2 linked regions of the Cryptosporangium arvum DSM 44712 genome follow. The protein of the gene in region 1 interacts with the protein of each later gene in a pairwise test. Links are inferred from orthologs where the notes say so. Each region holds a gene or a part of one and is shown on either strand. Other genes may lie near its edges. The genes, in order: nth and aceE.

Evidence for each region.
Region 2: the proteins of nth (region 1) and aceE interact in binary tests that used the Escherichia coli proteins (3 or more experiments, as listed by UniProt). The link is inferred for Cryptosporangium arvum DSM 44712 from one-to-one orthologs.

What each region holds. Positions count from the first base shown.
Region 1 is NZ_KK073874.1:275,000-284,930, forward strand. What follows is about bases 5,641-8,521. They hold nth (endonuclease III), read left to right. Parts: upstream 5,641-6,655; coding sequence 6,656-7,387; downstream 7,388-8,521. Other genes in these bases: CRYAR_RS01335 (serine/threonine-protein kinase), read left to right, coding at 5,707-6,645; CRYAR_RS01345 (TlpA family protein disulfide reductase), read left to right, coding at 7,384-7,965; CRYAR_RS01350 (NUDIX hydrolase), read left to right, coding at 8,147-8,521. In the rest of the region: CRYAR_RS01320 (adenylate/guanylate cyclase domain-containing protein), read left to right, coding at 1-2,884; CRYAR_RS01325 (serine/threonine-protein kinase), read left to right, coding at 2,963-4,783; CRYAR_RS01330 (Crp/Fnr family transcriptional regulator), read right to left, coding at 4,804-5,478; more of CRYAR_RS01350, read left to right, coding at 8,522-8,803; CRYAR_RS01355 (cupredoxin domain-containing protein), read left to right, coding at 8,868-9,272; CRYAR_RS01360 (MarP family serine protease), read left to right, coding at 9,317-9,931. UniProt on the Escherichia coli protein: DNA repair enzyme that has both DNA N-glycosylase activity and AP-lyase activity. The DNA N-glycosylase activity releases various damaged pyrimidines from DNA by cleaving the N-glycosidic bond, leaving an AP (apurinic/apyrimidinic) site.
Region 2 is NZ_KK073874.1:1,979,538-1,989,908, reverse strand. What follows is about bases 3,003-6,323. They hold aceE (pyruvate dehydrogenase (acetyl-transferring), homodimeric type), read left to right. Parts: upstream 3,003-3,381; coding sequence 3,382-6,123; downstream 6,124-6,323. Other genes in these bases: CRYAR_RS42885 (glycosyltransferase 87 family protein), read right to left, coding at 6,120-6,323; CRYAR_RS09215 (YjbQ family protein), read right to left, coding at 3,003-3,160. In the rest of the region: CRYAR_RS09235 (hypothetical protein), read right to left, coding at 1-814; CRYAR_RS09225 (peroxiredoxin), read right to left, coding at 1,627-2,091; CRYAR_RS09220 (DUF3052 domain-containing protein), read right to left, coding at 2,169-2,606; more of CRYAR_RS09215, read right to left, coding at 2,756-3,002; more of CRYAR_RS42885, read right to left, coding at 6,324-7,232; CRYAR_RS09200 (response regulator), read right to left, coding at 7,305-7,958; CRYAR_RS09195 (sensor histidine kinase), read right to left, coding at 7,951-9,027; CRYAR_RS09190 (hypothetical protein), read left to right, coding at 9,198-9,509; CRYAR_RS09185 (TIGR04013 family B12-binding domain/radical SAM domain-containing protein), read left to right, coding at 9,549-10,371. UniProt on the Escherichia coli protein: Component of the pyruvate dehydrogenase (PDH) complex, that catalyzes the overall conversion of pyruvate to acetyl-CoA and CO(2).

The sequences.
Region 1 (9,931 bases):
GTACGAGCTCCTCGGGCTGCGTGACGCCGCGGGCATCCGACCCGGGCTCGGCGACGAGGCGCCGTTCGTCGGGCGCGAGGTCGAGAGCGGCCGGCTGCTCGGACGGTTCGCGGAGGTCGCCGAGGAGAACGAGCCGCGCGTCGTCGTGGTCACCGCCGAGGCCGGAGCGGGCAAGACCCGGCTCTCGGCCGAGCTCGCGCGGATGGTCGGCGACTCGTTCGGGGCGCGTGCGCTCTCCACCCGCTGCCCGGCATTCGGCGAGACCGGCCGGCTGGCGCCGCTGGCCGACCTGGTGCGTCAGGCGTGCGGCGTCGAACCGGACGAGCCCGACGAGCGGATCGCCGAACGCATCCGCCGGGTCGCCACCGACCTGCCCGACCCCGGGCTCGGCCCCGGCGGCGTCGAGGTGCTGTTCGACCTGGTCGACGTCGAATCCGACGTCGACGCGCTGACCGGCGTACCCGGGATCTCGACCGCGGCCGGGCGTCGGGCACGGGTGCCGGAGGTGATGGCCGCGCTGCTGGGCGGCCTGGCCGTCACCGAGCCGGTCCTGGTCGTGGTTGACGACGTCCACAACGCGTCGCCGGAGACGCTCGACGCGCTCGGAGGCCTCGTCGAGCGGCTGGACGGTGCGGTGCTCGTGCTGCTGCTCGGGCGTCCCGAGCTGGTGCGTACGCACGGCCTGCTCACCCGTCTGCCGGGGGCCGAGCCGATGCCGTTGCCGCCGTTGACCGGCGCCGCGGTGTCGCGGCTGCTCCGGTCGTACCTGGGCGGCCCGCTGGACCGGGCCGACGAGACACGCCTGCTCGCCACCGCCCAGGGCAACCCCTTCTACCTGGCCGAGCTGGTCTCGCTGCTGGTCGAGCAGGGCCGGCTGACCGGGGGCACGAGCGGGTGGCGGCTCGCGCCAGGCGGCTTCCGCGGCCGGCTGCTCTCGTCCGACCTGGCCGCCGTGCTGACCGCTCGCATCGACGCCCTGCCGAGCTACCCGCGGGCCGTGCTGCGTGACGCGGCCGTCGTCGGGGACCGGGTTCCGGCCGGGGCGCTGGAGGAACTGCAGGGCAGCCGCCGAGCGCCGGTGACCGTGACGGCCGACCTCGACCGCGCGCTCGGCGACCTGATCAGCCGCCGGATGCTCCGGCGCACCGCGAGCGGCGGCTACGGCTTCGTCACCGCGCTGATGCGCGAGGCGGCCTACAGCGGCATCGGCCACGCCGACCTGGCCGCCCGGCACGCCCGGATCGCGCGCTGGGCCGAGTCCGGCCCGATCCGCGGCCTGTCCGACGTGGAGCGCGACGAGTTCGTCGCGCGGCACGCCGAGCGGGCCCTGCGGCTGGCCGACCAGATGTCGCTGCCGCCTTCGCACGAGTCCAGGCGGGTGGCGACGATCGGCGTGGCGGCCCTGCACGGCCTGGCCGAACGCACGATCGCGGTCGGGGAACCGGCGCGGGCCCTCCGGCTGCTGGACCGGGCGATCGCGCTGCTGCCCGCGGGCGACCGGGGTCCGGTCTCCGACGACGATCTGCGCCTGCTCCGCTCGCGGGCACTGCTGGCCAGCGGGCGTACCGAAGAGGCGCGTGAGCTGGCGTCGTCGGTGGCCCTGGGAGAGGGCTCGGTCGCGGTGGCCGCGCTGCTGGTCAAGGGCGAGGCCTTGCGTGCGGCCGGGGAGACGCGCGCGGCGGTCGCGGCGTGGAGCCTCGCGCTGCGCAAGTCGCGCGCGGCGGAGCTGCCGAACTGCGAGAGCGAAGCGCTGCGCCGGCTCGGGATGCTCGACTACCTGGGCGGGCGGCTGCCGCTGGCCGAGCGCCGGTTCACCGCCGCCTACCGGGTCGCGTCGGCGTGCGGCGACGGACCGGGGACCGCGTGGGCGCTGCAGCACCTGGCGTGGTCGGCGACGACCCGCGGCGACTTCGGCCGGGCCGACCGGGTGCTGGAGGAGGCCAGGGCGGTGTTCGCCCGGCTGGACGACCCGGCCGGGCGCTCCTGGGTCCGCGGGACGACCGCGTTCGTCCGCCTGCTGGAGGGACGCCTGCACGAAGCACGTCGGCTGGCCGAGAAGTTCGTCCCCTACGCCGAACGGGTCGCCGACGGCTGGGCGGTGGCCGCGCTGCGGATCGTCGACGCGTTCGCGGCGGCCGAACTGGGCGACCTGACCCACGCCACCCAGCAGGCCGACCTCGCACACGCGGCGTTCCTCACCGGGCACGACCCGTGGGGCGCCAGCCTCGCGCTGACCGTCCGCGGCGTGATCGCCCGGGGCATGGACCGCCTCGACGACGCCGTCGACCTGCTCAGCGAGGCGCTGGAGACGGGGGCGCAGGTCGGGCACCCGCTCACCGCGGGCATCGCGCTGACCGTGCGGGGCTACTGCTACCTGGCGGCCGGTGAGCTGGCCGCGGCCGAGGCCGACGCGGTGCGCACGCTCGAACTCATCGAGCCGCTCGACGTCGACCCGTCGACCCGGGTGGGGCCGCTCGTCCTGCAGGCGCAGGCCCGGCGGTTGTCCGGTGACCGCGACGGGGCGCTGCAACTGCTGGGCGAGGTCGTGAACGATCCCAGCGGTCCGTCGCTGCTGTTCCCCCGCCGGCAGGCGCTGGCGCACTACGCCGGCGTGCTGCTCGAGGCGGGCAAGTCGGAGGAGTCGCTCGAGTGGGCGCGCCGGGCGTCGCGGGTGCCCGCGGAGGACGTCCGCAGCCGGGTCGTCTCGCGCCGGGCGCTGGCGGTGTCGCTGGCGGCCACCGGAGCGTTGTCCGAGGCGCTCACGGCCGCGGACGAGGCGGTCGCGCTCGCGTACGGCACCGAACAGGCTTCGGAGCGCGCCGCCAGCGACACCGTCCGTGACCGCGTTGCGCTGGCTCACGCACTGGAGCGACCGTCCGGTTAGTGACACCAGTGCTTAAGAGCACCTATGGCGAGACAGCTCACGACCCATCACTCGCGGGAACTCGGTACGGTCGTCCACGTGCGAAGTGAGGCGTCCGGAACCCAGCCGGCATCACCGGTGGCCGGTCTGTCCGATCTGACCGTTTTGGCCCGTGGTGGTTACTCGACCGTGTACCGCGCGCGCCAAGACTCGATCGGACGCGAAGTCGCGCTCAAAATCGACACCAGGGCCCTGCAATCCGAGCGTGACCGCAGGCGTTTCGTCCGCGAGGCGGAGTCGGCGGGCCGGATGTCCGGGCACCCGAACGTCGTCAACATCTACGACGCCGGTGTCACCGAGGACAACCACCCGTACCTGGTCATGGAGCTCTGCACCGGCGGCTCGTACGCCACGCGCCTGCGCCAGCACGGGCCGCTCTCCCCGGTGGAGGTCCGCGACGTCGGGGTGAAGATCGCCGACGCGCTGCAGGCCGCGCACGACAACGGCATCCTGCACCGCGACGTGAAACCCGGGAACATCCTGATCAACCGGTACGGCGTGCCCGGCCTGGCCGACTTCGGTCTGGCCGCGCTGCCCGATCCGAGCCGCGAGCTGTCGGTGACGATCGAGGCGCTGACACCGGCCTACGCGCCGCCGGAAGTGTTCCGGATGGAACCGCCGTCGCCGCTCGGTGACCAGTACGCGCTCGGCGCGTCGCTGTACGCGCTGTTGTCGGGGCGTCCGCCGCGGTGGCCGGAGACCGGAACGCCGAGCCTCGCCACGATGGTGATGATGCTCGACGAGCCGATTCCCGACATCCCGGGGATCCCGGCGAACCTCTCGGCGGTGCTGCGGCAGGCGATGGCCCCGTACGCGGAGGACCGCTACCCGACGGTGGGGGAGTTGCGTGACGCGCTGGCGGCGCTCGACCTCGACTCCGACACCGGGTCGCGGCACGGCGCGTTCGGGGGCACGCCGCCGGTGACACCGTCGTCGGGCGGTCCTTCCGGGGGTCGCCCTTCGTCCGGGGGGCCTTCGTTCGGTGCGCCCTCCTACGGGCCGCCGTCGTCGGGTGGTGGCAGTTACAGCGCGCCCGGTGCCGGCTGGCAGCAGGCGCCGCCGACGGGGCCGCCGATGGGTGGGCAGCCCCCGACGTCGGCGTTCTCCAGCAGCCCGTTCAGCCCGGTGCAGCAGGTCTCGGGAGGGTCCGGCGGCAAGCCGGCAGGCGGCCCGCCCTACGGCCCGCCGCCGCACGGCTTCCACGCCCCCCAACCGACCAAAGAGGGCCTCTCGCCCCAGACCAAGCGGCTGATGGTCATGATCATCGCGGTCGCGGTCGCACTGCTGATCTGTGGCGTCGTCGGGTCGGCCCTGCTGGCCGTCGTCGGGGATTCGGACACGACCACGGACTACGAGCCGGTGCCGGAGGAAACGACCGGGCCCGCGCCGACGGACGCGACGCCGGTCCCCAGCCCGACGCGCTCCGGCGAGCTGCCGGGCTTCCCGCTGGACGGGTTGCCGTCCGCTACCGGAACCGTCGGTGCGTTCGGGAGCGTGTGCGAGGTGGCAGTGGTCGCGGCGAGCGGCACCTCCGCGCAGGCGTCGTGCCCGGCGAAGCCCGAGTGCTGGCGCGACCGGTCGGACGGCGGTATCCGATCCCGCGGCTGCACCAACAACCACACGTGGGAGACCTACGTGATCGGGACGCTCGCGTCGAGCGCCACCGACGCCAAGGCGATCAGGAACGACCCGAACGTCCAGCTCCTGTGCTCGCCGACCGTGCTGGAGGCAGCGTTGTCGACGACCGGTCAGGACACCGCCGGGTGGCGGACGACCGTGTCGGCGTACGGCGCCACCAAATTCCGTTGCCTGGCCGGCAAGGGCACCGACGAGCTGAAGCAGGCCTACTTCGTGAAGTAGGCCTGCTTCAGGTCAGATTTTCAGCGGGCGCGGCGGGAGAGGCGCTCGGGGTCGAGGAGCACGACGCTCTTGCCCTCGAGGCGGAGCCAGCCGCGCGACGTGAAGTCGGCCAGGGCCTTGTTCACGGTCTCGCGGGACGCCCCGACCAGCTGCGCGATCTCTTCCTGCGTCAGGTCGTGGGTGAGGCGCAGCGCGCTGCCCTCCCGCGTCCCGAACCGCTTCGCGAGCTGCAGCAGGTTCTTCGCGACGCGACCAGGCACGTCGGTGAAGATCAGGTCGGCGAGTGCGTCGTTCGTGCGACGCAGACGCCGGGCCAGCACCCGGAGCAACTGCTCGGCGATCTCGGGCCGGTTGGTGATCCACGGCCGGAGCGACTGCTGCCGCATCCGCGCGACCTTGGCGTCGGTGACCGCGACCGCGCTCGCCGTCCGCGGGCCGGGGTCGAACAGAGAGAGCTCGCCGAACAGGTCCGACGGACCCATCACGGCGATCATGTTTTCGCGGCCGTCGGCAGCGCGACGACCGACCTTGATTTTCCCGGACATCACGATATACAGCGAGTCACCGAGTTCTCCTTCGGAGAAGATCGTGTGACCCTTCGGGATGTCGAGGTACTCCAGGTGGGCCGCGAGAGCCTCAGCTGACTCCGGCTCGACCCCCTGAAACAGCCCTGACCGGGCAAGTACCTCGTCCATGACCCCACCTCCAGCAGCGGCCGATTGGCCTTGAGTCTATGGGGCGCGTGGGACGGGACCGGCAATGACCCGCTCCCGACTCCCTTGATCGTTTCGGTTTCCGCACTTTAGGGCATCGGAAAAAGACGGACGGATAGCCTGAAATGGTGGTGCTGTCCGGTGTCCGACTCGTAGCGGCACCGGTGCATCGTAGGCTTTCAATCCGGTAGTCGGATGACGGGAGGCCGGGTGGAGATCGCTTTCCCGGTCCCGGGGTACACGATGCTGTCGGTGCTGGGTAGCGGCGGTTTTTCCACCGTTTACCGAGCACTGCAGGAGTCGATCGGCCGCGAGGTCGCGGTGAAAATCGACCACCGGATTCTGCTCGACGAAGCCGACCGCGCCCGGTTCCGGGCCGAGGTGCGCGCCGCCGGCCAAGTTTCCGGCCATCCGAACGTGATCGACATCCACGACGCCGGAATCACCGTCGACGGGCGTGCCTATCTGGTCATGGAACTCTGCCCGGCCGGGTCACTCGCCGACTACCTCCGTCAGCACGGCCCGCTGCCGCCCGACCGCGTGCTCGACATCGGCGTCGCGATCGCGGACGCACTCGCGGCCGCGCACCGCTACGGGGTGGTGCACCGTGACGTGAAACCCGCGAACGTTCTCTACGACCGCTACGGCCACCCCGAGCTCGCGGACTTCGGCCTGGCCGCGCGGTACGACCCGACGACCGAGTCGATGTCGACGCTGGAAGTGCTCACCCCCGCCTACGCCGCGCCCGAGATGTTCTGGTCGCGGCGGCCGACACCGGCGGTCGACGTCTACGGGCTCTCCGCGACGCTCTACGCGCTGCTGTCCGGACGTCCGCCGCGGTGGCCGCTCGCGGAAGCGAATCCCACCGACGCCGAGATCGCGGCCCTGCACTCCGCGCCGATCCCGGGAATCGAAGGCGTGCCGGACGCGGTGATCACCGTGCTGCGGGCCGGCATGGCCCGTGAGCCGGAGAAGCGCCTGCCCACGGCCGGTGCGCTCCGGGACGCGCTGCGAGCCGCGCGGGACACGGTGGGGAACTCGACCGACCGGATCTCCGACCCCGGTGCCCCTGGCGCCGATCACGATCTGGCCGATCAGCCCACCGCCCGCCTTCCCCGGCTGCGCCCTATTGTCAGAGGGGAGTCGTAGTCTCTCTGGCGTGACAGTCGCCGTCGAGAGTCCGCTGGCGTTGAAGCGCCGGGCGCGCCGAATGCATCGAATCCTCACCGAGACCCATCCCGACGCGCACTGCGAACTCGACTTCACGACGCCGCTGGAGTTGGCGGTGGCGACGATCCTGTCCGCACAGACCACCGACGTGCGGGTCAACCTGACCACGCCGACGCTGTTCGCGAAGTACCGCACGGCGGAGGACTACGCCGGTGCCGACCGCACCGAGATGGAGACGATCCTCAAGCCGACCGGTTTCTTCCGGGCCAAGACCAACTCGCTGATCGGGCTGGGTCAGGCGCTCGTCGAACGGTTCGACGGCGAGTTGCCGCACACGCTCGGCGAGTTGGTGACGCTGCCCGGCATCGGGCGCAAGACCGCGAACGTCGTGCTGGGGAACGCGTTCGACGTCCCGGGCATCACGGTCGACACGCACTTCGGGCGCCTGGTGCGCCGGTTCGGCTGGACCGCGGAGGAAGACCCGGTCAAGGTCGAGCACATCGTCGGCGACCTGTTCCCGCGCAAAGACTGGACGATGCTCAGCCACCGGCTGATCTTCCACGGCCGCCGGGTCTGCCATGCGCGCAAGCCCGCCTGCGGCGCCTGCACGCTGAAGGCGCTGTGCCCGTCGTACGGCACCGGCCCCACCGACCTACCGGCGGCGGTGAAGCTGCTCAAGGGCCCGCGTGTCGACGAACTCGCCGCGATGGTGGGTGCGTGAAGCGTTTACTGGCCGTCGCGCTCGTGGTGCTCCTCGCGGGGTGCTCTAGCAGCGGTCCGGCCGACGTCGAGCCGAAACCGACGAAGGCGGCGTTCGCGAGCAGCAAGTTCGCCGCGTGCCCGGCGGCGGCGGGCTCGGCGCCGGCCGACAGCCCGCTGCGGAGCGTCGAGCCGCTGTTGTGCATGGATCCGTCCGGGAAAAAGGTGACGATCGGCGCGCCGACCGGGCATCCGGTGGTGCTCAACCTGTGGGGCTCCTGGTGCCCGCCGTGCGGCAAGGAGATGCCGGCGTTCGTCCGGCTCGCGGCGTCGGCGGGTGATCGGGTGAGCGTCGTCGGGGTCAACACGGCCGACGACGCCTCGCGCGCGGTCGCCGCGGCCGACGAACTCGACGTCCGGTTCGCGAACGTCTTCGACCGTGGCGAGGAGGTGCGGAAGGCGCTCGGCGTCAACGCGCTCCCGGCCACCGCGTTCGTCTCCGCGGCCGGTGAAGTCGTCCACGTCCATCGCGGTACGCCGCTGACCGACGCGACGTTGAACGCTCTGGTCCGGCAACATCTCGGGGTGACGGTGGAATGACCGGGGCCGTCCGCACCGTTGCTCTGCTCGTGCGAAACCGTCGGCGACTGTGCGATCACGCGCCGCGGGGGCACTCTGGTGTGGTGACGACGCGAGAAGCGGTGCCGCAGTGAGCTTCCCGGACGTAGGCCCGGACACGCCTGGGCATCCCGAACCCGGCGCCGAGACGCTCCCGTCGTGGCTGCGCCGGCTGGTGGACGCGTTGCCGCGGGTCCGCAGCGAAGAGATCTCCCGGTTCGTGCCACCCCCCGACGGCAGCGGTCGTCCGTCCGCCGTGCTGATCCTGTTCGGCGAGGGCCCGGACGGGCCTGACGTCCTCCTGCTCCAGCGCGCCGCGACGCTACGCAAACACGCGGGCCAGCCGGCGTTCCCCGGTGGTGCCACCGACCCGGGCGACGACGGGCCGGTCGGCACCGCGTTGCGTGAGGCGAACGAGGAGGTCGGGCTCGATCCGGCCTCCGTCCACGTCATCGGCGAGCTCCCGCCCGTGCTGATCCCGGTGTCCGGCTTCGTCGTCACCGGTGTGCTCGGCTGGTGGGAACGGCCGCACGCGGTCGGCCCGGCCGACCCCGCCGAGGTCGCCACCGTCGCCCGGGTGCCGATCGCCGATCTGGTCGACCCGGCCAACCGCTTCCGGGTACGTCATCCCAGCGGCATCGCCGGTCCGGGCTTCGACGTCTGCGACATGTTCGTGTGGGGGTTCACAGCCGGTCTGATCTCGTTCGTCCTCGAGCTCGGAGGGTGGGCCGAGCCGTGGAACCGCAACTCCATGCGTGACCTGCCGGCCGAGGATCTCGCGCTGGCGATGCGGACGCGTCCGCCGGATGCCGTCCGGTGACCTGGTAGCAGTTAGCTACGGTGGCCCTGTGCATTTGTCGCGTCGTCCCGGGGCTCTGACCCCGTTGGCGGCCGTCGTCGTGCCGGTGCTCGCCGCCATGCTCTCCGTGCTCGTCGTCGGAGCATGTTCGAAGGGCGGGCCGGGCGGTGAGGCGAGTGAATCGCCGACGACGATGGCGAGCGCGACGGCCGGCACCGACGGTGTCCAGTCGATCACGATCACCGGTGACGACCAGCTCCGTTACGAGCCGTCAGTAATCAGGGCCAAGCCTGGCAAATTGCGAATAACACTCCGGACAATTGGCGGAACGCCCCACGATCTGGAGGTCCGTCCCGCCAAGATCAATACCGGCTTGGTGTCCACGGACCAGGAACGGTCGATCGAGGTCACGCTCAGTCGCGGACGCTATGACTTCGTATGCACGTTCCACCTCACGTCGAACATGGTGGGCGTCATCGACGTGAGTTGAGATATGAGTTTGACCGCGACGTAACTGCACCGGAAGGACCTCGAGTGGACGGAAGCCTCCTCGACCTCGCTTTGCTCGTCGGAATCGTGGGCTTCGCCGTGAGCGGATACCGCCAGGGGTTCGTCGTCGGGGCACTGTCGTTCGTCGGGTTCTTCGGGGGAGCGCTGTTCGGTGTCCAGTTAGCCCCGGTGATCGCGAACCAATTCGCGAGCCAGACCAGCAAAGTGGCGACCGCGCTCGCGGTCGCCTTCGGTTGTGCGCTGATCGGGCAGGTCCTCGCGGTGGCGATCGGCAGCCGGGTGCGTGCCGGCATGCGCTCGTCCAGCCTGCGGGTGGTCGATGGCTTCGGCGGGTCGATCGTTTCGGTCATCGCGTTGCTCCTCGTCGCCTGGATGGTGGCGACGCCGCTCGCGTCGTCGTCCTCGCCGTGGCTGGCCGGGCAGGTGCGCCGGTCGGTCATCATTCCCGCGGTCAACGACGCCGTGCCCGACACCGTGCGCTCGCTCTACGACCGCTTCGGCGACGTCGTCGAGCAAGGTGACTTCCCGCAGGTGCTGGGCCCGCTGACACCGACCGAGGTGCGCCCGGTCGCTCCGCCGGACAATGCGCTGGCACGCTCGGAAGTGGTCCGCGCGTCCGAGCAGTCGGTCGTCAAGGTC
Region 2 (10,371 bases), 1.7 Mb from region 1 along the record:
CCTCGGCCTGGAGCTTTGCCCGGTCGTCGGTGGAGAAGCCCTGCGTGGGCGCGCGCCAGCAGATCGTCTGGATTCCGTTGGATGCTTTGGGGTTCCGGACCCGTTGCGTGCGCTCGGCCAGCAGTTTGGCCTTACGGAGTTCGCCGTATCCACGTTCGACGCTCCGCTCAGAGATGCCGTACCACTCCTCACCGCGGGCGGCGGCTACCGAGAAGCGTCCGGGCTTGCCCGGATCTTGCGTTTCCTTCAACGCGATCAGCAACATCGCCTTGCCCGGCAACCGGAGCGCGTCTGCGGGCGTCGAGCCGTCGACGATCGGGTCGATCCAGTAGAGGTGCGGCACGGTGAAGTACCGGTCCGAGGGGTTTGTCCCGGGGTTCTCCCAGTCGTCGCCACTTCCGTCTTCCCGACACGGCGTGATCCTCGTACCCCGCCCGACCGACTCGCGTCTCACCAGCCCGCGCTTCTCCAACTCGGTGAACGCTTTCGACGCGGCGTTGGGCGTGCACTCGCCTCCGTGGTCGGTGGTCAGCATCAACGCCCACTGCGACATCGGGAGGGGTTCGGCGTCACCGTCGATGGCCGGCCACAGCGCGTGGAGCAACAGGAGCGCGTCGAGCGCCCGCTCCTGTCGGTCGGCGAGCAACTGACCGAGGACCGAGCCGCGCGTCCCGTCGTCGGCTTTGTCGTGGAGCTGGACGAATTCCTTCCGGAGTGGCACGTACCCGCGGAGTGCCCTGTCCAGCAGCGCTCCGCGCGTACCCACGCGGTCGAGTGCCACCTCGTTTTCGAGGTCGGCGAACGGGTCGGTCATGGGCGCGACGTTACACGGATTGGTTCGGTGACTAGTTCCCTACCCGCGATCGACGAGGGACTACAAGTCGACGATCAGTGCTTCTTCAGGCGGGGTAATGCTATTCCGCTACGAAATCGATGCGAGGCCGGAGTGCGAGACCATGCGAGATCGATGCGAGACGAGATCCAGGTTACCTAGCGAGTAGGGCGGCCGGGCGGCGCAGCGGCGGGAGCGACGCCCGGGCTCCGCCCGCCGCTCGGCGGTTCTTTGCGCGAGTCTCAGGCGCTCCAGGAGGTGATCGGGTTACCTCCTGAGCGCGGCCCCGTCCTCGTGGGCACGCTCGGCATAACGGTCGATGCGCATCAGCGCGTGGTCTGGCGCTGCTTGTCGGCGGCTGCCGGATTGCCGACGAGTTCCTGCGCGCAAGTCGCGGGACGCCCAACCGTCCTCCCGTCCGGCCGCGCGTACCCGCTCTGCGGCTGCCCGTCCGACGGCTTCAGGTCAGCTCTGTCGAGGGCCGGATGGCCGGGAGCGCCCACGCGCCCAGCCAGGTCGCGTTCTGCTCGGCTCGGCCGAGCCAACGGGCCGTGCGGCCTGCGACGCCGACAGCGGCGGATCGGCCTCCTGGCCCGCCGCGTCAAAGGAGCCGGAACCCTACTGGCCTTTAACCAAACAACGGCGGTGGAGCCCGCTCAGGGCGGCGCTGCGCCGTTCTGAGCGGGCCGTGCAAGTGGGCGCAGAGGGTTTCGAACCCCCGACCCCTCGCTTGTAAGGCGAGTGCTCTTCCACTGAGCTATGCGCCCTGCATCAACGAGGGTAGCGGAGGCCGCTCACGGGGCCAGTGCCGCTACGGCGCCGGCGTAGTCGTCGGCCGAGCGGGCCACGCCGATTCCGGTGACGACCTTCCAGCGGACGATGCCGTCGGCGTCGACGAGGAACGTGCCGCGGCGCGCGGTGCCCTTCTGCTCGTCGAAGACGCCGTAGCTCTGCGCGACCGCGCCGTGGGGCCAGAAATCCGAGAGCAGCGGGAAATCGAAGCCCTCCTGCTCGGCCCACACCTTGTGGACGAAGAACGAGTCGACGCTGATCGTCAGCACCTGCACGGTGTCGTTCTGGAGGCGCGGCAGGTCCTCGCGGATCGCGGCGAGCTCGCCGGAGCACACCCGGGAGAACGCCAGCGGGTAGAACACGACGAGCACGTTCCGGGAGCCCTGGAAGTCGGCCAGTGACACCAGCTGGTGGTTCTGGTCCGGCAGCGTGAACTCCGGAGCGATGTCGCCGACTTCCACCGGCATGGTGAGTCCTTCCAGAGCACGGCAGCGGCACCGGGAGCGCGGGAAAGCGCGCTGCCGGTGTCAGCGGATGGTCGGGGTCAGCGCTTGGAGCGCGCCGCCTTCGGCGCGACCAGACGCGCGCCGGACCAGTCCTGCGCGGCGCTGATGCTCGACGTCTGCTGCAGACCCGCGGTGGGGGCCACCTCGCTGATGTCGCTCGGCTCCACGTGTCCGGGCCGGCCGGCCTTGGGTGTCAACAGCCAGACGACGCCGTTGTCGGTCAGCGGGCTCAACGCGTTGACAAGTGCATCGAACAGGTCACCGTCGTCCTCCCGCCACCAGAGCATCACGACGTCGACGACCTCATCGGAGTCTTCGTCGACCAGATCGTCGCCCACCCGTTCGGCAACGGCGTCACGCAGTTCGTCGGCGCAATCGTCGTCGAATCCGATCTCCATGACCACCTGCCCCGGCTGGATGCCGAGCCGGTCGGCCGGGCTCTTGACGCCGTCGGCGTGACCCGCGGTCGCGCTCACTCTTCGGTTCCCTCCTCCTGCTGATGGCGGCGCGTCGCCGCCTAGTTCGGTAGTCCACACATACATCCAACGCAGCGCAAGTGTTGCCAGCGATAAGTCCGCGCGCGTCGCACCCACCAGTACCTGACGGACCAGTACTTACCCGCAGGTCAACCGCCGAGAAACGAAAACCGTACCTGCCGGTCGTGGTTGTCGACATTGAGATCGACCAGACACAGGCTCTGCCACGTTCCCAGCGCCAGCCGGCCCCCCAGTACCGGCAGCGTGGCGTACGGGGGGATCAGGGCCGGCATGACGTGGCTGCGGCCGTGCCCGGGGCTGCCGTGGCGGTGCCTCCAGCGGTCGTCGGCCGGCAACAGGTCCTCCAGCGCCGCCAGCAGGTCGTCGTCGCTGCCCGCGCCGGTCTCCAGCACGGCCAGCCCGGCGGTGGCGTGCGGCACGAAGGCGTGCAGCAGCCCGTCGCCGCGCGAGCGGACGAAGTCCGCGGCGCGGTCGGTCAGGTCCTGAACGACCGGTGACGATCCGGTACGGACGGTGATGATCTCGCTGTCCACGTGTTCTATCCTGCCCGTCGCGTGCTCGCCTGGCGCATCGGGTGGGTCTGCGAAGATGTCACCCTACGGGTGGGGCACACACTACCGGCCGGTAACGGTCCCCCGGAGCTAACCATCTCCGCGCCTACGGGGCAGGATGGATCGGTAAAGCGAAGAGGCCTCGGGCGGTCGCCGACCGTGATCGACCGGACCCCACCCACCGACGAGTGTGAAGGATCGACGTGGCGAACTCACGCGAACGGCTCCCGGTGATCAGCGACGGGCTACCTAGTCAGCTCCCGGACATCGATCCCGGAGAGACGTCCGAGTGGCTCGAATCGCTGGACGCAGTGATCGACAACGCGGGCCGTCAGCGTGCCCGGTACATCATGCTGCGTCTGCTGGAGCGGGCTCGGGAAAAGCAGGTCGGTGTCCCGGCGCTGCGCAGCACCGACTACATCAACACGATCCCGCCGGAGCGCGAGCCCTGGTTCCCCGGTGACGAGCACATCGAGCGCCGGCTGCGGGCCTACATGCGCTGGAACGCCGCGATCATGGTGCACCGGGCCCAGCGCCCCGGCATCGGCGTCGGCGGGCACATCTCCACCTACGCGTCGAGCGCGAGCCTCTACGAGGTGGGCTTCAACCACTTCTTCCGCGGCCACGACGACCCGGGCGGCGGCGACCAGATCTACTTCCAGGGGCACGCCTCCCCCGGTATGTACGCGCGGGCCTTCCTCGAGGGTCGGCTGAACGAGCACCAGATGGACGGGTTCCGCCAGGAGTTCTCGCACTCCGGTGGGGGTCTCTCCAGCTACCCCCACCCACGCCTGATGCCTGACTTCTGGGAGTTCCCGACCGTCTCCATGGGTCTGGGCCCGATCAACGCGATCTACCAGGCCCGGTTCAACCGGTACCTGCACTCGCGCGGCATCAAGGACACCAGCCAGCAGCACGTCTGGGCGTTCCTCGGCGACGGTGAGATGGACGAGGTCGAGTCGCTCGGCGCGATCGGCGTCGCCGCCCGCGAGGAGCTCGACAACCTGACGTTCGTCATCAACTGCAACCTGCAGCGCCTCGACGGGCCGGTCCGCGGCAACGGCAAGGTCATGCAGGAGCTCGAGGCGTTCTTCCGCGGCGCCGGCTGGAACGTGATCAAGGTCGTCTGGGGCCGCGAGTGGGACCCGCTGCTGGCCGCCGACACCGACGGCGCGCTCGTCAACCTGATGAACACCACGCCCGACGGCGACTACCAGACCTACAAGGCCGAGTCCGGCGCGTTCGTCCGCGAGCACTTCTTCGGGCGCGACCCGCGCACCCGCAAGATGGTCGAGCACCTGAGCGACGACGAGATCTGGAACCTCAAGCGCGGTGGCCACGACTACCGGAAGCTCTACGCGGCCTACAAGTCGGCCACCGAGCACACCGGGCAGCCGACCGTGATCCTCGCCAAGACGATCAAGGGCTGGACGCTGGGCAGCCACTTCGAGGCCCGCAACGCCACCCACCAGATGAAGAAGCTGACCGAGGACGACCTGAAGGAGTTCCGGGACCGGCTCTTCCTGGAGATCCCGGACGAGAAGCTCGACAAGTACCTGCCGCCGTACTACCACCCCGGTAAGGACTCGGACGAGTACCAGTACCTGATGGAGCGTCGCCGCCAGCTCGGTGGCGCGATCCCGAAGCGCGTCGACCGCAGCAAGCCGCTGGCCCTGCCGGGCAAGGAGATGTACGCCCAGCTGAAGAAGGGCTCCGGCAAGCAGAAGATCGCCACCACGATGGCCTTCGTCCGGTTGCTGAAAGACCTGATGAAGGACAAGAACATCGGCGACCGCTTCGTGCCGATCATTCCCGACGAAGCGCGGACGTTCGGCATGGACTCGCTGTTCCCGACGGCGAAGATCTACTCGCCGCACGGCCAGCAGTACACGTCGGTCGACCGCGAGCTGATGCTGGCCTACAAGGAGTCCCAGCAGGGCCAGATCCTGCACGAGGGCATCAACGAGGCCGGATCGGTGGCGTCGTTCACCGCGGTGGCGACGTCGTACGCCACGCAGGGCGAGCCGATGATCCCGATCTACATCTTCTACTCGATGTTCGGGTTCCAGCGCACCGGCGACGGCTTCTGGGCCGTCGCCGACCAGCTGGGCCGCGGGTTCGTGCTCGGGGCCACCGCCGGGCGCACCACGCTCAACGGTGAGGGCCTCCAGCACGAGGACGGCCACTCGCTGCTGCTGGCCTCGACGAACCCGGCCGTCGTCGCGTACGACCCGGCGTACGCCTACGAGGTCGCGGTGATCACCGAGGACGGCCTGCGCCGGATGTACGGGGAGAACCCGGAGAACATCTTCTACTACTTCACCGTCTACAACGAGCCGATGGTGATGCCGGCGATGCCGGACCACGTGGACGAGGAGGGCATCCTCCGCGGCCTGTACCGGTACGCGCCGGCCACGCTGACCACCGAGGGCGCTCCGAAGGCGCAGTTGCTCGCCTCCGGGGTCGCGCTGCCGTGGGCGCTCAAGGCCCAGCAGCTGCTCGCCGAGGACTGGAACGTCGCGGCCGACGTGTGGTCGGTCACGTCCTGGACGGAGCTGCGCCGGGACGCCGTCGAGGCCGAGGAAGAGGCGTTGCTGCACCCCGACGGCGAGGCGCGGACCCCGTGGGTCACCGCCCAGCTGGCCGAGGCGCAGGGTCCGGTCGTGGCGTCCAGCGACTGGATGCGCGCGGTACCGGACCAGATCTCGCGCTGGGTTCCCGGCGACTACACCTCGCTGGGCACCGACGGCTTCGGTGCGTCCGACACCCGGCACGCGCTTCGTCGCCACTTCAAGGTCGACGCGGAGTCGATCGCGGTGGCGACGCTGCGGGCGCTGGCCAAGCGGGGCGAGATCGAGGCCTCGGTGGCGTCGGACGCGCTGGCGAAGTACCGCATCGACGACGTCACGGCGGCCCCGCCCGGCGAGACGGGCGGGGCGTCCTAACGCGCGTCCCGCGTCGCCAGAACACGCTCCGGTACCGCTTCGGCGGTGCCGGAGCGTTTTGCTGTCCGGACCGCGAAGTGGGTCAGCAGGGCCAGCCCGAGCAGCAGGTAGGCGTTCCGGACCGGCAGCAGCACCCAGACGTCGTTGGGGTGGTCGACGAACTGCGTCGCCCACATCGGTGAGAGCGCCAGCACCGCTCCGGTGGCCAGGAACGCCCGGCGGTAGCCGTCCCGCCACAGCACCGCCAGCGCCGGCAGCGCCCACACCCAGTGGTGGCTCCACGAGATCGGCGACACCAGCAGGCCGGTAAGCCCGGCCACCGCGAACGCCCCCAGCCAGTCGTCGCGCCGGGCGTACCGCACCGCCACCGCGATGCCCACCGCCGACAGCACCGCCGGGAGGACGTGATACCAGCTGCCGACGTCGCCCAGCAGACGCGTCAGCGCGCCGTACGGCGACTGGTTGCTGACGTACGGGACGCCGACGCGGGTGCTGTCGTAGAACGTGTCGCGCCAGTACACGAGCGAGGCCTCGGGCGCGACGATCCACGCGCCGAGCGTCGCGGCCCCGAACGTGACCCCGGCGACGACCGCCGCACGCACCCGCCCGGCGGCCAGCAGCAGCACGACGAAGATGCCCGGCGTGAGCTTGACCGCCGCCGCGATCCCGATGCCGATCCCCGCCGGCTTGCCCGCCGCGACCCGCCGGAAGTCGATCGCGACCAGCGCGAGGAGGAGCAGGTTGATCTGGCCCAGGAACAGCGAGTGCCAGACCGGTTCCAGCATCAGCCCGGGCACCACCCACCGCCACGGGACGAACTGACGGCAGGCCACGGCGAACGCCCCGACCGACACCAGCTCCCAGAGCACCCGGGCCGGCACCAGGGGCACCCACGACAGCGGCTCGAACAACACGGCTGCGAACGGCGTGTACGTGAACCAGTGCGCGGCCTGCTGCTCCAGGTAGAGCCGGGCACCGTCCCCGACGACCTGACCACCGAGCCGGTAGATGAAGAAGTCCAGCGGATTCCACAGCACCGCGAACACCACGACGAGCAGAACCTGAACCCCGAACACACTGGGTAACCGGAAACGATCGGGCAGCTTCATGCCCGGAACGGTCGCCCGGAACCCCGGTCGTCCACATCGGTCCGTGGACGACAGACGACCTGGTCAGCAGGCCTAATCCTCCGGGCTGACCAACCCGAACTGGTAGGCCAGGATCACCAGCTGCACCCGGTCCCGGGCGTCCAGTTTCGTCAGCAACCGGGCCACGTGTGCCTTCGCCGTGGCGATGCTGATGAACAGCTCGGCCGCGATCTCGGCGTTCGACAGCCCGCGCCCGACGAGCGTCAGGACCTCGCGTTCCCGGTCGGTGACCCCGGCGATCGAGGGACGGGCCGCCGGCGCCGGCGTGCGTCCCGCCAGCGTGTCGACGAGCCGCCGGGTGACGCTCGGCGCGATGAGCGCGTCCCCGCCCGCGACCACCCGGATCGCGGCCAGGATGTCGTCGAGTCCCATGTCCTTGACCAGGAACCCGCTGGCCCCGGCACGCAGCGCCCCGTAGAGGTACTCGTCGTCGTCGAACGTCGTCAGCACCACGACGCGGGTGTCCGGCAGCGTCTCGGCGATCTTCGCGGTGGCGGCGATCCCGTCCAGCTCCGGCATCCGCAGGTCCATCACGACGACGTCGGGCCGGTGCTCGCGCGCGAGCGCGACCGCCTCGGTGCCGGTCGAGGCCTCCCCCACCAGCTCGAGGTCGGCCGTCTCGGCCAGCAGCACACGCAGCGCGGACCGGATCAGCGGCTGATCGTCAGCCAGGACGACACTAATCATGAAGGGGGATTGTCGCCGCCACCCGGAAGCCACCCTCCGGGCGAGGTCCGGCGGCGAACGTCCCGTTCAGCAGCGTCACCCGCTCGCGCATGCCGACGATGCCGTACCCGGTGCCCGGAGGGCCGGTTCCGGAGCCGGAATCCAGCACCTCGACCCCCAGTTCGGAGCCCCGGTAGTCCAGCCGTACCCAGCAGGCGTCGGTGCCGGCGTGGCGAACCACGTTCGTCACCGACTCCTGCACGATCCGGTACGCCGAGAGTTCGAGGTTGGCCGGGAGCTCCCGGACCGCGCCGGTGCGGGTGACCTCGACGCGCACGGAGGCGGCCAGCCGGTCGAGGTCGGCCAGCCGGGGCGTCGGGATCGTCGGTGCGCCGGCCGGTTCCGAGCGCCGGAGCGCGGCCAGCGTCCGGCGCAGCTCGGCCAGCGCCTCGCGGGACGTCGTCTCGATCGCGTCCAGCGCGTTGCGCGCCTCGCGCGGCTGGGTCTCGATCACCCGCCGCCCGGCGCCGGCCTGGAACGCGATCACGCCCATGCTGTGCGCGACCAGGTCGTGCAGCTCCCGCGCGATCCGCAACCGCTCGGCCGCGACCGCGAGCTCGGTCTCCTCCCGACGCCGCGCGCCCGCGTTCTCCCGGCCCTGCCGGATCGTGTTGCCCACCGCCCACACGCACCCGACCGCCAGCGCGAGCACGAGCGCGGTGGTGAACGCCCCGCCGCTCTCCACGTAGAACGCCGCTCCGAGCAGCGCGAGCACCGCGAACGCGACCCCGGCGCCCGGCAGCGACACCCGCCACGGCCGGACGGTGGCCAGCCGGCCCACCGCGACGAGGACCGCCGCGCAGCCGACCGGCCCGACCGTCTCGGGGTCGTAGAGCGGGGTGAGCAGCGCGGTGAGCAGGAGCACGAGCCCCAGCCCGAGGACCGGTCGGGCCGACCACAGGACCGGCCAGGCCAGCACGACGAACAGCGGCACCACTACACCGGGACCGCCGCGGTTGCCGTAAGCGGCGACGAACAGCGCGCAGAGCAGTACGACGACGATCACCGGAAGAACGCGCAGCCGCCGCATCCGCTCACGGTAACCAGGGCCGCCCGGCAGCACAGTGGCCTCCGGGCGTACGCCCCCGGGCTGATCCGTTTCAGCCTCCCGACCGAACGGGTAACCATGAGCTACCACCCGGTGACAATCCTGATCAGCCTTCTTACTCCATTCAGTACAACTGAGGGAGACCCTCCCCCATGCCCTCCGAAATCCGACTCCCCGACGGCACCGCCGTCGTCATCCACTCCCCGACCGGCGGCCCCGACCGGACCTACTCCGGGACGTGGCTGGCCGAGCGCATCTGCGACGGCACCCCGGGACGGCCCGATCGGGTCGACGTCCACTACGACACGCCGACCGTCGGCGCCCGCGCCCCGGTCTCGGTGACCGTGTCGTGGAACGTGGCCCCGGAACGCCCGCCGTCGGCCGCCGACGCTCCCCCGGGCCCGCCGCCGGGCGTCGTCGTCCCGACCCAGCGGCCCGGAGCCGCCCCGCCCACGATCCGGTAGGGCACGGCCCGCGGGCGCCGCCGCTGCCAGAATGGCGGCGTGAGCGTCGCCGTCGTCCTCCGGTACCGCAAGGCCGTGACCTACGGCCACCACGCCCTGCTCGGGGCGCTGGAGGCCGAACCTCCGGAGACCCCGTTCACGGTCGCGTTCGCGACCTCCCCGGAACAGACCGCGGCCGCGGTCGGCTCCGCACTGGACGAAGCCGACCGCGTGCTGGTGCTCTGGTCCTTCTACTCCCCCGACGCCGACGCGCTCGCCGTCGAGCTCGCCGCCGTCCGCGCCCTGGTGGACGACGAGCGCGTGCTGCACGTGGCCGGCGGGGTGCACGCCACCGCCGAACCGCAGCAGGTGCTCGACGCGGGCTGGGACGTCGCCGCGATCGGCGAGGGGGAGACGACGATCGTCCGGCTCGTCGACGCGGTCGGCACGGGGGCTCCGCTGACCGGCGTCCGCGGGCTGGCCGTCCGGGACTCCGACGGCGTGGCCCTGCGTACCGGCCCGGCGATCACCCGGGAGCTCGACGCGTTCGGCTCGTTCTCGCTGAAGTACCACAAGTACGGTCCGATCGAGCTCACCCGCGGCTGCATCTACGCCTGCAAGTTCTGCCAGACCCCGTTCATGTTCTCCGCGCGCTTCCGGCACCGCAGCGTCGAGAACGTCCGCTGGCACGTGCGTGCGATGGTCGCCGACGGCCTGAAGGACGTGCGTTTCACGACGCCGACGTCGCTGTCCTACGGCACCCAGACCGAGGAGCCCGACCTCGACGCGGTGGAGGAGCTGCTCGGCACGGTACGGGCCGAGCTGCCGCCGCACGGCCGGCTGTTCTTCGGGTCGTTCCCCTCCGAGGTGCGGCCCGAGCACG